Linked DNA regions of Methylosinus sp. H3A. The protein of the gene in region 1 interacts with the protein of each later gene in a pairwise test. Links are inferred from orthologs where the notes say so. Each region holds a gene or a part of one and is shown in the gene's direction. Other genes may lie near its edges.

Region 1 (7,279 bases):
AAAGCGCCTTTCCGCCGAGACGCTCGACGTCACCCTGCCCGTGCAGGAGAGCGGCCAGGAGCAGGGACGCATTCATCCGATCTCGCAAGTGCTGGAGGAATTGACCGCCATCTTCGCCGATATGGGCTTTTCCGTCGCGGAAGGGCCGGACATCGAAAGCGACGACTATAATTTCACCAAGCTGAACTTCCCCGAGGGGCATCCCGCGCGGGAAATGCACGACACTTTCTTCTTCCCGCCCGGCGCGGACGGGAAGCGCAAGCTGCTGCGCACCCATACGAGCCCGGTGCAGGTTCGCACAATGCTGAGCAAGGCGCCGCCGATCCGCGTGATCTGCCCCGGCCGCACCTATCGCTGCGACAGCGACCAGACGCATACGCCCATGTTCCATCAGGTCGAGGGGCTCGTCATCGACGAGACGACCCATATGGGCCATTTGAAATGGGTGCTGGAGGAGTTTCTGAAGGCCTTCTTCGAGGTGAAATCGGTGAAGATGCGCTTTCGCCCGTCCTTCTTCCCCTTCACCGAGCCGTCGGCCGAAGTCGATGTGCAATGCCGCCGCAAGGATGGCGACATTCGCTTCGGCGAGGGCGAGGATTGGATGGAGATTTTGGGCTGCGGCATGGTGCATCCCAATGTGCTGCGCAATTGCGGGCTCGATCCAGACAAATATCAGGGCTTCGCCTTCGGCGTCGGCATCGACCGTCTCGCCATGCTGAAATATGGCATGTCCGATCTGCGCGCCTTCTTCGAGGCCGATGCGCGCTGGCTCACGCATTATGGATTCAGGCCGCTGGATTTCCCGACGCTGGCGGGCGGGCTCAGTGGGTGAGGCATGCCATCCCTGCTGCGATGGCGAGGCTATCGCTTCTTCTTCTACTCGGCGGATGGATGGGAGCCGCCTCATATCCATGTAGTCAAGGACGGCAAGGAAGCGAAAATCTGGCTGAACGACCTCAATCTCGCGATCAATCTCGGTTACTCCGCCAAGGAGCTGAACGAGATCATCCGAAAGACGCGCGAGGAGCGCGATATCTTTCTGGAGGCGTGGCATGACCATTTTGCAAATTGACATCGAGGATAGCCGTCCGATCGCCGCGCATTGCGACGACGATTTCTTGAATGTGACGCTCGCCGACGGCCGCGAGCTGCGCACGCCTCTGTGGTGGTATCCCCGCCTCGCGAACGCGTCGCCTTCGGCGCGCAACGTCGTCGAATTCATGCCGATGGGAATGCATTGGCCGCAGATCGATGAAGACATCAGCGTCGCCAGCATGCTGCGCGGTCAAAAAGCGCCGGGCGCAACGCCGCCCGCGCAGATCGCACGAGGCGCCTCGCGCACATGAGCTCAACGATCTATTTTGTCACCGACGTCGAGCTCGATGGACCCGATCCGTCGCGCAATTCGATGATCAGCTTCGCTTCCGCCGCGCTCGACGCCGACAGCGGCGTCGTCGGGACGTTCGAGGTCAATATCGCGCCCCTCGCGGGCCGCTCGCCCGATCCGCATACGGCCGCCTGGTGGGCGACGCAGCCGCTCGCCTATGAGGCGTCGACGCGCGATCCGCGCGCGGCCGAGGAAGCGATGATCGCCTTCGCCGATTGGGTGGAGAGCTTCGCCGGCGTCCGCGTCTTCGCCTCACGCCCACTGATGCTCGATGGCGTCTGGATCGACGAATATCTGCGCCGCTTCGCCGGCGCGCGCGTGTTCGGCGCCCCCTGGGAAGGCAGGCGGCTGTTCCATGGCGCCGGCCTCGATATCGGCAGCCTACTCATCGGCCTGTTCGGCTGGAGCTATGCGCAGGCGCATGACGTCGCGTTTCCCGCCGACTGGCTCGGCGGCCATGAGCATACGCATCGGGCGATCGACGACGCGCTCGGCTACGCCAATGTCCTACACCGCGCCTTGCGCGTCAGCGCCGCGCAGCCCAAAAAGCACGAAGACTTCCGGAACGTTCACGCATGAAACTCACACTCTCCTGGCTGAAGGACCATCTCGAGACGAGCGCCTCGCTCGAGGAGGTCGTCGAAACTCTGACGCGCATCGGCCTCGAGGTCGAGCATCTGCACGATCCCGCTGCGCAGTTGAAAGACTTCGTCATCGCGCATGTGATCGAGGCGAAGCCGCATCCCAACGCCGATCGCCTGCGCGTCTGCTCGGTCGATACGGGCGCGGGCGCGCCTGTGCAGGTCGTCTGCGGCGCGCCCAATGCGCGCACGGGATTGAAGACCGTCTTCTCGGCGCCCGGAACCTATATTCCGGCCAAGAAGATCACGCTCGGCAAGGGCGTCATTCGCGGCGTCGAATCGCTCGGCATGCTGTGCTCCGCCGCCGAGCTGGAACTCTCCAACGATCATGACGGCATCATCGAATTGCCCGAGGACGCGCCCATCGGCGCCGTCTACGCCAAATGGGCCGGGCTCGACGATCCGGTCATCGAGATCAATCTGACGCCGAACCGCCCCGACGCCGCCGGCATATTCGGCATTGCGCGCGACCTCGCCGCGGCCGGACTCGGAACGCTGAAGACGCCCACGATCGAAAAAATCGAAGGCCGCTTCCCCAATCCGCAGCGCGTCACGCTGGATTTCGCGGAGGAAGACAAGCATCTCGCGCCGCTCTTCGCGCTGCGTCTGGTGCGCGGCGTGAAGAATGGGCCGAGCCCCGCCTGGCTGCAGGATCGCCTGCGCGCCATCGGCCTGCGCCCCATCAATGCGCTCGTCGACGTCACCAATTATCTGACCTTCGACCGCGCGCGTCCGCAGCATGTCTTCGACGCGAAAAAGGTCGCCGGCGATCTTACGGTGCGCCGCGCCCGCGCCGGCGAGGAGATGCTCGCGCTCGACGGCAAGACCTATGCGCTGGACGCGGACATGGTCGTCATCGCCGACGACAAGGGCCCCGAATCGCTCGCCGGCGTCATGGGCGGCGAGCATTCCGGCTGCTCCGACGAGACGACAGACGTGCTCATCGAGACGGCGCTGTGGGATCCCGCCAACATCGCCCATACCGGCCGCAAGCTCGGCATCTCCACCGATGCGCGCTATCGTTTCGAGCGCGGCGTCGATCCTGCTTTCGCTCTGCCCGGCCTCGAGCTGGCGACGAAGCTGGTGCTGGAATTCTGCGGCGGTGAAGCGTCGGACATCGTCGTCTGCGGCTCGGCGGAATCGCCGACGCGCCAGCTGCGCTTCCCTTGGAGCGAGACGAAGCGCCTCACCGGCCTCGACGTCTCGCGCGAGGACGCGACGACGATACTGACGCGCCTCGGCTTCATTGTCGAAGCGACGCCGGACGAAGCGCTGGTGAGCGTCCCGACATGGCGCCCGGACATAGAGGGCAAGGCCGATCTCGTCGAGGAGATCGCCCGCATCATCGGCTTCGACAATATCGCCGCCGCGCCCCTGCCCCGCGCAGCAGGCGTCACCGAGCCGGTTCTCACCCTGCTGCAAAAACGCACGCGCGCGGCGCGGCGGGCGCTCGCCGCTCGCGGGCTGGTGGAGGCAGTCACCTGGTCCTTCGTCTCCAAGGAGCAGGCGCAGGCTTTCGGCGTCGCCGACGATCATCGCCTCGCGCTCGCCAATCCGATCGCCGCCGAGCTCTCCGACATGCGGCCGAGCCTGCTTCCCGGGCTCGTGACAGCCGCCGGCCGCAACGCCGCGCGCGGCTTCCCCGATGTCGCTCTGTTCGAGGTCGGACAGATTTTCCAGAGCGAGGACGAGAAGGGTCAGAAGATCGCCGCCGCAGGCCTTCGCCGCGGCCTCGCTTTGCCCGCCGGCGCGGGCCGCCATTGGTCGGCGAAGGAGCGCGCGGTGAGCGTCTTCGACGTCAAGGCCGACGCGCTCGCGCTGCTGCAGACGCTCGGCGTCGCCACCGGCGGCTTGCAGATCGTCGCCGGCGCGCCCGACTGGTATCATCCGGGCCGCTCGGGCGCGCTGCAATTCGGCCCCAAGGCGATCATCGGCCATTTCGGCGAATTGCATCCGCGCGTGCTGCAGGCGCTCGACGTCGACGGGCCGATCGCCGCTTTCGAGATCATCCTCGACGCGCTTCCGGCGCCCAAGGCGAAACCGACAAAGGCCAAGCCGAAACTGGAGCTCTCCGATCTCCAGCCGGTCTCGCGCGACTTCGCCTTTCTATTGGATCGCGCCCAGCCCGCAGGCGATCTCGTCCGCGCCGTGCAGAACGCCGATCGCGCGCTCATCACCGATGTCGCCGTCTTCGACATTTATGAGGGGCCCGGCGTGCCGGAGGGCAAGAAGTCGGTCGGCGTCGCCGTGCTGCTGCAGCCCCGCGACAAAACGCTCACCGACGCCGAACTCGAGGCGCTCGCCCACAAAATCGTCACAGAGGCGAGCAAGAAAACGGGCGCACAATTGAGAGGATGACGATGCTTCGCATGATTCGGCTCGTCTTCGTCGCTTGCCTCGCGACGGGCGCCGCGGTCGCAGAGCCGCGCAACATCGGCGAGTGCGAGCAGATACAGGCGGCGGACGCGTATAACCGCTGCCTCGCCTCCTTCGGCCCGGCCGCCCGCGCGCATAACACGCGCTCCGCTCTCTCCTTCGCTCCAGAGGAGCAGGCGGTCTCGCATAGCGGCAAGCGCTCCGGCGCCGTCGCCGAGCGGGGCCGGCGCGGGCGCCTGCGCATGATGTTCACGCCCGGGGGGCGCTGACGCCCGCGGCCGGCGAGGGAGGAGCGACCAATGGTTCGAACGCCCTCGATCGGCATCGCGCGACGCGACTTTCTCAACGGATTGCTCATCGCCGCCGGCGGCTCCGCTATTGTCGGCAGCGTTCCGACGCGGGCGCTGGCGGCGCTCGCGGGCGCGTCCTGCGACGGGCCGATCGGCCTCGATCCGCGCGCGCTGCGCGGCGGCAATCTTCCGTCGACCTTCATGGTCTCGCATTGGCTGCGCGACGAGCGCCTGCGCTTCGAGACGGGCTCCGTCACGGTCGCGCCCGGCTGCGACGAGATCGCCGGGACTTTCCCCATCATCGACGAGAGCGCGGGTTTCGACGCCATCGTCATCGGCGGCGGTCTCTCCGGCCTTTCTGCGGCCTTTCATCTGTTGCGCGAGCGGCCGCGCGCGCGCGTGGCGATCCTCGAGGCCGCCTCCCGTCTCGGCGGCAACGCCGGCCGCGACGAGGGCGCGCCGCTTCCCGGCCCCGCCTCCACCGCAGGCGCCTATGGAGCCGCGCCCGCCGCCGATTGGCTCGCGCAATTCTATCGCGCGCTTCGAGTCGACTGGCGCGCGCAGAGCATCCCCGGCCCGGAGAGCAGCTTTTATTTCGACGAATTCGCCCCCGGCGCCATCGCCGGCCGTCGCTGGAACATCGACACGTTCGAAAAGGGCTTGGCCCAGCTTCCCTATGACGCGCGCATTGTCGCCGACTTCGCCCGCGCGCGTGAAGCGATCCGCGCGCTCGGCGAAAAAGGCCTCACCGATCCGGCGGATGAGAGCGATCCGGCGCTCGACGATCTCTCGACTATCGGCCTGAGGCATTACCTCGACGAGCAACTACGCTGCGATCCGATCGTCGCGCAATTCTTCACCGCCTATACGCTCACCGCATTCGGCGGAACCGCCGAACAGGTGAACGCCCATAGCGCGCTCGCATTCCTGTCGAGCGAATTCACGCGCGGCGCCCTCTTCACTTATCCGGGCGGAACTTCGGAGATCGCACGCCGCGCTCAGCGCTTTCTGACACAGAGCGAGACGCCGCCGCGCATCGAATGCGACGCCACGGCGCTGCGGATCGATCCGCGATCCTCCAACGCGCGCGCGGGCGCGAGCGTCGTCTATTTCAAGGACGGCGGTTTTCGCCGCGTCTCTGCGAGGCAGATCATCCTCGCCGCGCCGGCGCAGAGCGCGCGCCATCTCGTCGCGCATGTCTCCGACGCCGCGCGCAAGGAGGCCTGGAGCGGGTTCCATGCCGCGCCGATCGTCACCGCCAATGTGACGCTGCGCCGCGCTGCGCCGCTGCTGGAACTCGGTCTCGGCTATAGCCAGAGCTGGTGGGGCGGACGCCATTTCGTCAATTACATCGTCGCCGATTGGATGAGCGACAAGCGCGCCGATCCCGAGCGGCAAACGACGCTCACCTTCTATGGCGGCTGCGACGCGCCGCTCGACGGTCTCGCCGAAGCGCGCATGAAGCTGATGCACACGCCCTTTTCCGATTACGAAGACTCGCTCCGCAACGATCTGTCGCGGCTGATGCGCGGCGCGGATTTCGATTTCGATCGCGATGTGCGCGCGCTCTTCCTCTATCGCTGGGGCCACAGCATGTTGCGGCCGCCGCCGGGCTTCCTCTTCGGCGCGACGCGAGACGCGAGCGGAAGGCTCGACCGCGCCCAGGCGCCACGGCGCATCGCCTGCGCGCCACTGGGGCCCGTGGTTTTCGCCGGACAACATGTCGAAGGCGCTCCATCCGTGGAGAGCGCTGTCGGCTCCGGCCGGCGCGCCGCGCTTCAGGCTCTGAAGGACCAATAATGAAAAAGCTCGCGACGGCCGCTTCCGCCATCTTCTTCACGCTCGCCTATCTCGGCGTCGCGGCGCTGGGCGCGGGCGGGGTTTCCGCCTTTCTCGTAAAGCCGCCGCTCGTCGCGCTGGCGCTCGTCACGCTGGCGCTCGCCGTCGCCGCCGCTTTCTCGCAGGGCCATCTCGGCGCCGGAGAGCGCGAGGATCGCGGCAATCGCTGGGTGCTCGCCGCTTTCGGCGTGATCGGCCTGCTCGACGCCTTCCTCCCCGCCTATACGGATCGCCTCGACATTCTCACGATCGGCGGCGACGGGCTGCGCTGGATCGGCGTCATCCTCTCTGTCATCGGCGGCGTGGTCCGTCTCTGGCCGGTGTTCGTGCTCGGGCGGCGCTTCAGCGGCCTCGTCGCCATACAGCCGGGTCACGAGCTGGTGACGACCGGCGTTTACGCCCATATCCGCAATCCGAGCTATCTCGGCCTTCTCATCGGCTTCGTCGGCTGGGCGCTCGCCTTTCGCTCCATCGTCGGCCTGCTGCTGGCAGCGGCGACGATCCCGCCGCTCGTCGCCCGCATGAAATCCGAGGAGGCGCTGCTCGCCTCCCATTTCGGCGCGACTTACGAGGCCTATCGCGCGCGCACCGCCCGGCTCGTTCCCGGCCTCTACTGAAAGCGCCTCACCAGCGCAGCACCGCGCCGCCCCAGGTCATTCCGGCGCCGATCGCCATCATGGCGATCACATCGCCTTTCTTCAGCCGGCCGGCGCGATTGGCCTCGTCCAGAGTGATCGGCATGGAGG
Region 2 (7,042 bases), 800 kb from region 1 along the record:
AGGCAGGCGCCGGCGTCCTTATGGCTCCCGGCCGGCGCGCGCCGGTCGCTCGATCCGCCGATCGCCGCGCAATAGGCAGAATCGCCGCGGCCATGCGCCACAGCGGGCGGAGCGCCGAACGCATAGACGGCCGTCAGCGCCTGAAGCGCCAAGGCGACAGCCGCCACTATGCCCCGGAGAGAAAATCGACGCATCGCCACCCGTCGCCGCTCGGGAAGTTTTTCTCAGACCGAGGCTACGCGCCGGCCGCAATGCGGGCAATCGAACTCATGCGGGACGGAAAAGCTTTTCCTTGATCCGTGTCAATTATGTCACAGATTTTGCTATGCGGATGTCGGTCGGCGCCCGCTTTTACAGCAGGCGCCGACGCAATCCACATTCACCTTCGACGCGCCGCGTCCTAGAGTAGGCCCCATGTATATATCCGTCACACGCGACATTCAGGTCACTGCGCTGCCCGACTTCCTGCCGGAGCAGTCGGATCCCGCCAACGATCGATTCGTCTGGTCCTATACGATCGAGATCGCCAATCTCGGCAAAGAGCGTGTCCAATTGCTGTCACGCCATTGGATCATCATCGACGCCTATGGGCGTCGGGAGGAAGTGAAAGGCCCCGGAGTCGTCGGCGAGCAGCCGATCCTCCAGCCCGGCGAGACGTTCCGCTACGCCTCGGGCTGTCCGCTCTCGACGCCCTCGGGACTGATGAAGGGAAGCTATACGATGATCACTCCGGACGGCGAGACCTTCGACATAGAAGTGCCGGCCTTCTCGCTGGACAGCCCGCTCTCCAAGCCGACCCTCAACTAGGCCGGACGAATGTCGCAGCGGGACATATCGACGATCGAGCGCGCGATCGAGCTGACCGGTCGGCTCGTCGCTTTCGACACCGAGAGCTCCAAGTCCAATCTGGCGCTCATCGACTTCGTCGAGTCCTATCTGCGCGAGCAGGACGTGCCTTTCATCCGCGCCCCCAATGAGAAGGGCGACAAAGCGGCGCTGTTCGCGACGATCGGCCCGCCGATCGAGGGAGGCGTCGTGCTCTCGGGCCATACCGATGTGGTGCCGGTCACGGGGCAGAATTGGACCGCCGACCCCTTTACCCTGCGACGCGAGGGCGACCGGCTGCTCGGCCGCGGCGCCGTCGATATGAAGGGCTTCGGGGCCGTCTGCCTCGCCATGATCCCAGAGTTCAAGGCGGCGGGGCTCACGCGGCCGATCCACATCTTCTTCAGCTATGACGAGGAGACGACCTGCCTCGGGCCGCTCGATCTGCTGGGGCGCCTCGGCCATGAGCTGCCGCGGCCGGCGGCCGCCGTCATCGGCGAGCCGACCTCGATGCAAGTGGCCGACGCGCATAAGAGCGTGACGACTTTCGTCACCAGGGTCCGCGGCTATGAGATTCATTCCGCCAATCTGCATCGCGGCGTCAGCGCAGTGCATGTGGCGCTGCTGCTCGGCGCGGAGCTGCTGCGACTCGGCGAGGAGCTGGTCGCGGCCGGCGATCCCACCGGGCGCTTCGACCCGCCCTACTCCACTCTGCATATCGGCGCGATAGAAGGCGGCACGGCGCGCAATATCGTCGCCAAGGACTGCGCCTTCCATTGGGAGGTGCGCGGCGTGCCGGGAACCGACGCGCCCCGAATCGTCGAGGAGCGGCTCGCCGCCTATTCGGCGGAGCTGACGCAGCGATTCTTCGGCCCCTTCCCTGGAACGGGCATCGAGACTCGAATGGAGGTGGAGGTTCCGGGCCTCGCGCCGCAGCCCGGCTCGCCGGCGGAAACTCTGGCGCTACGGCTCGCCCGCGCCAATCGCACCATAGCCGTGCCCTACGCCTCCGAGGCCGGGCACTTCCAGCAGACCGGCATTCCGAGCGTGATCTGCGGCCCGGGCCGCATAGACGAGGCGCATCAGCCGGACGAATATATAGAAGTGGGCGAGCTCGCGGCCTGCGTCGACTTCATGCGCGGCCTCGCCCGCGAGCTCGGCGCCTGAAAGCGCCGAGCGGGGCGCGAGCCCTTCAGTAGCAGGCCCAGACCCAATAGCCGGCCCAACGCCAGCATGGTCCGACGCCATAATTATACCAGCGCCCATGCCAATAGCGGCCGCGTCCGTAACCGTGGCCGCCGCCATAGCCGCCGCCGTGCCAACCGCCGTGGCCGCCACCGTGCCAACCGCCATGGCCGCCACCGTGCCAGCCGCCCCCGCCGTGGCCGCCGCCATGCCAGCCGCCGCCATGGCCGCCCCCGTGCCAACCGCCGCCGCCACCGCCGTGCCAACCACCGCCGCCGCCGTGACCGCCGCCGTGCCAACCACCACCGCCGTCGCCGTGGCCGCCGCCGTGATGCTGAGCAAAAGCCTCGGACGGCAGCGCGAGAGCAGCGCCCAAAGCGACGACGAGCGATAATTTGTGCAACATCGGAAAATCTCCTCACCTTCGCTGTGAAGCGTGCAGAGCCTCTCCGCCCCGATGCTTCCAAGAAGCGACATAATCCCCCGCCGAGGCCGCCGACTGTGAGTTGTCGCACAGACCTCGCCGAATTCCTATCGCCGAAGGCGCTGCGGCGCGGCGCCGGCCGCCATTGATTTCGGGATAGGGCCGGCTATAGTCCGCGCCCGTTGCAAGGCGGCTTCCTGCCGGCACGAAGGCGCGCGCGCCGCTTCCAAGAGATCGAACATGAAATTGGTCCAGACCGCCCAAGCCCAGACCGACGCCCCCACGGCGACGCCTCCCGCGGCGCCCGCCCCCGCCGTTCCTCCGGTTCCCGCGGCCCCCTCGGCGCCGCCGGTCCCGCCGAGCGCGACGGTGCAGGCGACGCCGGATGCGGGCGCTCCCCCGGCGGCTCAGGCTCCCGATATGATCACGCAGCTCATCCCGCTGCTGTTCGTCACCTTGATCGTCTATTTCATCGTGCTGCGGCCGCAGGCGCGCCGCACGAAGGAGCAGAAGGACGCGCTCAAGAATGTGCGGCGCGGCGACACTGTCGTCACCAGCGGAGGGCTGATCGGCAAAGTGACCAAGACGGTCGACGACTCCGAGGTCGAGGTCGAGCTCGCCCAGAACATCCGCGTGCGCGTGCTGCGCCAGGCCATTACCGAGGTGCGCGCCAAGGGCGAGCCGGTGAAGGACCAGGCGGCCACGCGCTAGCTCGTAACGCGCCGTCGCCGCCCATTCCCGGCCGCCGATCCCCGGCGCCGGGCCCCTCTGGCCCGCCTCACAGGACCGACGATCCATGCTGCGCTTCGCCACCTGGAAGATCATCGCGATTCTGGCGCTGACGCTCGCCGCCATTCTCGTCGTCGTCCCGAGCATGCTCGCGCCGGCGAGCCAGAAATCGCTGGCCGCCGCCCTGCCCTCCTGGGCGCAGCCGCGCACCATCGTGCTCGGCCTCGACCTTCAGGGCGGCTCCTATGTGATGCTGGAGGTGGACAAGGCCTCGGTGCTGCACACGCAGGTCACCAATCTGCGCGACGACGTCCGCCGCATCCTGCGCGAGGAGAAGGTGGCCATCACCGGCGGCATAGGCGCGCAGGCGCGCGGCGTGCAGCTGCGCATCCCGGACGCCGGCGACCGCGCCAAAGTGCTGCCGAAATTCCGCAATCTCGCGCATAGCTTCGCCGGCGCCCGCGTCGGCGGCGCGGCGCCGCTGGAGGTGCGCGATTCGGGCGACGGCTTGGTCCAGATCGTCGTCACCGACGCCGGCGTAACCGACAAGGTCCGCCACGCCGTCGACCAGTCGATCGAGGTCATCCGCCGCCGCGTCGACGCGCTCGGCACGCGCGAGCCCAGCATTCAGCGCGAGGGCGACGACCGAATCATCGTCCAAGTGCCCGGCCTGCAGGATCCCGAGCAGCTCAAGACCATTCTCGGCCAAACCGCCAAGCTGGAGTTCCGCCTCGTCGCCGAGCCGGGCCAGAGCCCGTCCGAGCTCGAGGAGCTCGACCAGGTCGACCAGCCGGGCAAGATCGCCATCGAGAAGCAGATCATGGTGCAGGGCGAGGATCTGACCGACGCCCAGCCCGGCTTCGACTCGCAGCGCGGCGGCGAGCCGGTGGTCAACTTCCGCTTCAACATTCGCGGCGCGCAGAAATTCGGCGAGGTCACCTCCAAGAATGTCGGCCGGCTCTTCGCCATCGTGCTCGACAACAAAGTGATTTCGGCGCCGCGCATCCTGCAGCCGATCACCGGCGGCTCCGGCCAAATCTCCGGCCATTTCACTGTCGAGCAGGCCAACAACCTCTCGATCCTGCTGCGCGCCGGCGCCCTGCCCGCCAAGCTCGACATCATCGAGGAGCGCACCGTCGGCCCCGGCCTCGGCCAGGATTCGATCGACGCCGGCAAGCGCGCAGCTTACGTCGGCGCGGGCCTCGTCGTCGTCTATATGCTCATCACCTATGGCGTGTTCGGAATCTTCGCCAATCTGGCGCTGTTCGTCCATATCGCCTTCATCTTCGCCGGCCTCGTGCTGCTCGGCTCGACGCTGACGCTGCCCGGCATCGCCGGAATCGTGCTGACGATCGGCATGGCGGTCGACTCCAACGTGCTCATCTACGAGCGCATCCGTGAGGAGCAGCACGGCGGACGCTCGATCATCGCCTCGCTGGACGCGGGCTTCAACCGCGCCTTTGCGACGATCGTCGACTCCAATGTCACTATGTTCGTCGCCGCAGCGATCCTCTATTTCCTCGGATCGGGCCCTGTGCGCGGCTTCGCCGTGTCGCTCGCGCTCGGCATTCTGACGACCATCGTCACCGCCGTCACCATGACGCGCATGATGATCGCGATCTGGTATCATTACGCGCGCCCGACGCGCCTGCCGATCTGAGGGTGAAACAGATATGAAGCTGCTGCGTCTCGCCCCGGAGAACACCAAATTCCCGTTCATGCGGTTCCGCCGCGTGAGCTATCCTTTCTCGGCGGTTCTTTCGATCTGCTCTGTGGTGCTGTTCGTCTTCATCGGCATGAATTTCGGCATCGACTTCGCTGGCGGCACGGTCATCGAGCTGCGCGCCAAATCCGGCCACGCCGAGATCGCGACGCTGCGCACGGGCCTCGAGAAGCTCGATCTCGGCGACATAGAGGTGCAGTCCTTCGGCAATGACTCCGATGCGACTTTGCGCTTCGGCCCGCAGACGGGCGGCGACGCCGCCCAGCAGGCCGCGGTGGAGAAAGTCCGCAATTCCGTCGGCGGCGACTACGAGCTGCGCCGCGTCGAGGTGGTGGGTCCACGCGTCTCCGGCGAGCTGGTGCAGTCGGGCACGCTCGGCGTCGTTCTGTCGATCGTCGCCGTGCTGACCTATCTGTGGTTCCGCTTCGAATGGCAATTCGCCATAGGCGCGGTCATCGCGACGATGCACGATCTTCTGCTCACCGTCGGCTTCTTCTCGCTCACCCAGCTCGAGTTCAACACGACCTCCATCGCGGCCATTTTGACCATCGTCGGCTATTCGCTGAACGAGACCGTGGTGGTGCTCGACCGAATTCGCGAGATGATGCGCAAATATAAGAAAATGCCGACCGATCAGATGATCGATCTCTCGATCAACGCCGTGCTGCCGCGCACGATCATGACCGCGACGACGGTGTTTCTTGCGCTCTTGTCGCTGGCGATCTTCGGCGGCCATGTGATCCGCTCCTTCTCGCTCGCGATGATCTGGGGCATTTTCGTCGCCACCTATTCCTCGGTCTTCATCTGCTCGCCCATGCTGATCTATCTCGGCCTGCGCAACGAGGACACCGACAAGGCGCCGGAAGCCGCGCCGAGCAAGGCCGCCGCGAAAGCGACGACCCGCGCCAAGCCCAAAGCCGCCTGAGGCCGGCCGCCCGATATGGCCGAGCTGGGTCGAGGCTTCGTTCCGGGCCGCCACAGGATCGAGAGCTATGGCGGCGGCGGCTTTCGCTTCGCGGAGATGTCGCATCGCGGCTCGCTGCTCGCTCTGCCCTCCGGAATTCACGCTCTGGAGGCGGTCGCGGCGGCGCAGATCGATGAAGCGGTCCTCGCGCCGCTCTTCGCCGAGCCGGCCGACGCCGTCGAATTGCTGATCTTCGGCGCCGGCGAAAATCTGCGGCCGCCGTCGGCGGCGTTGCGCGCCCGGTTGAGGCAAGCGGGAATCATGGTCGAGGCCATGGCCACTGGGCCGGCGGTGCGAACCTATAATATGCTGCTCGACGAAGATCGGCGCGTCGCCGCCGTGCTGATCGTGGTGTGAGCCGACGAGGTTTTTCCACCCATGGACGACGCCGCCGCCAAGCGCGAGACGGAGCTCGCGGATCACTATCGCCATTGCGAGGCGGCGCTGCGCGAGCAGGAGCTGGACCTCTGGCTCGCAGGCCTCTTCGCGCCGGCGAGCGCGCGTCCGCATCTCCATGCGATCGGCGCTTTCGCCGCCGAGCTGGCCAGCGTGCGCGCGCGCGTCTCACAGCCGATTCTCGGCGAGATGCGCCTGCGCTGGTGGTACGATTCGCTGGAAGCCGCCGCCGACAGCGAGGGCGCGCGCGCCCATCCGGTCGCCGACGCGCTATTCGACACGCTCGACCGCCATGCGATCCCGCGTGAGGAAATCGTCGAGCTGCTGGAGGCCCATAGCTTCGACCTCTATGACGAGCCGATGGAGAGCCTAGCGGCGCTCGAGACCTATTGCGACCGCGTCTTCGGCGCGCCCATGCGCTGGCGCGCCATCGCCATCGACGCGCAGGACGCGAGCCGGCAAGAAGAAGCGCTGCGTTGCGCCGGCCGCGCCTTGGGGCTCACGTCGATTCTTCGCGCCCTGCCCCGCCATCTGGCGCAGGGGCAGCGATTCCTCCCCGTCGATCTCCTCGCGCGCCATAGCGCCGAGGCCGATTTCGCCGAAGCGAAAGCGACGCCCGCGGTCGCGGGGGCTCTGGCGGAGCTGCGCGGCGAAGCGCGCGACAATCTCGAAAAGGCGCGGAGCGCGGTGCACGGCGACGGGCCCGCGCGCGCCGCTTTGCTGCCCGCGGCCTTGATCCCGCTCTATCTCGGCGAAATGGAGCGCAAGGGCTTCGAGCCCTTCCACACCATCGCCG

The links.
Region 2: the proteins of pheT (region 1) and secD interact in binary tests that used the Escherichia coli proteins (3 or more experiments, as listed by UniProt). The link is inferred for Methylosinus sp. H3A from one-to-one orthologs.

What each region holds. Positions count from the first base shown.
Region 1 is NZ_JADNQW010000005.1:2,534,299-2,541,577, reverse strand. The notes cover bases 1,563-4,674. They hold pheT (phenylalanine--tRNA ligase subunit beta), read left to right. Parts: upstream 1,563-1,962; coding sequence 1,963-4,386; downstream 4,387-4,674. Other genes in these bases: IY145_RS14825 (hypothetical protein), read left to right, coding at 4,389-4,673; IY145_RS14835 (DNA polymerase III subunit epsilon), read left to right, coding at 1,563-1,966. In the rest of the region: pheS (phenylalanine--tRNA ligase subunit alpha), read left to right, coding at 1-832; IY145_RS14845 (DUF4160 domain-containing protein), read left to right, coding at 836-1,072; IY145_RS14840 (DUF2442 domain-containing protein), read left to right, coding at 1,053-1,346; more of IY145_RS14835, read left to right, coding at 1,343-1,562; IY145_RS14820 (FAD-dependent oxidoreductase), read left to right, coding at 4,704-6,494; IY145_RS14815 (isoprenylcysteine carboxylmethyltransferase family protein), read left to right, coding at 6,494-7,150; IY145_RS14810 (beta-ketoacyl-ACP synthase III), read right to left, coding at 7,158-7,279.
Region 2 is NZ_JADNQW010000005.1:3,338,781-3,345,822, reverse strand. The notes cover bases 2,652-5,526. They hold secD (protein translocase subunit SecD), read left to right. Parts: upstream 2,652-3,230; coding sequence 3,231-4,823; downstream 4,824-5,526. Other genes in these bases: secF (protein translocase subunit SecF), read left to right, coding at 4,837-5,526; yajC (preprotein translocase subunit YajC), read left to right, coding at 2,675-3,145. Outside these bases: IY145_RS18390 (hypothetical protein), read right to left, coding at 1-194; Co2+/Mg2+ efflux protein ApaG, read left to right, coding at 415-807; argE (acetylornithine deacetylase), read left to right, coding at 817-1,992; IY145_RS18375 (hypothetical protein), read right to left, coding at 2,018-2,416; more of secF, read left to right, coding at 5,527-5,811; IY145_RS18355 (Mth938-like domain-containing protein), read left to right, coding at 5,827-6,207; IY145_RS18350 (squalene/phytoene synthase family protein), read left to right, coding at 6,229-7,042. UniProt on the Escherichia coli protein: Part of the Sec protein translocase complex. Interacts with the SecYEG preprotein conducting channel. SecDF uses the proton motive force (PMF) to complete protein translocation after the ATP-dependent function of SecA.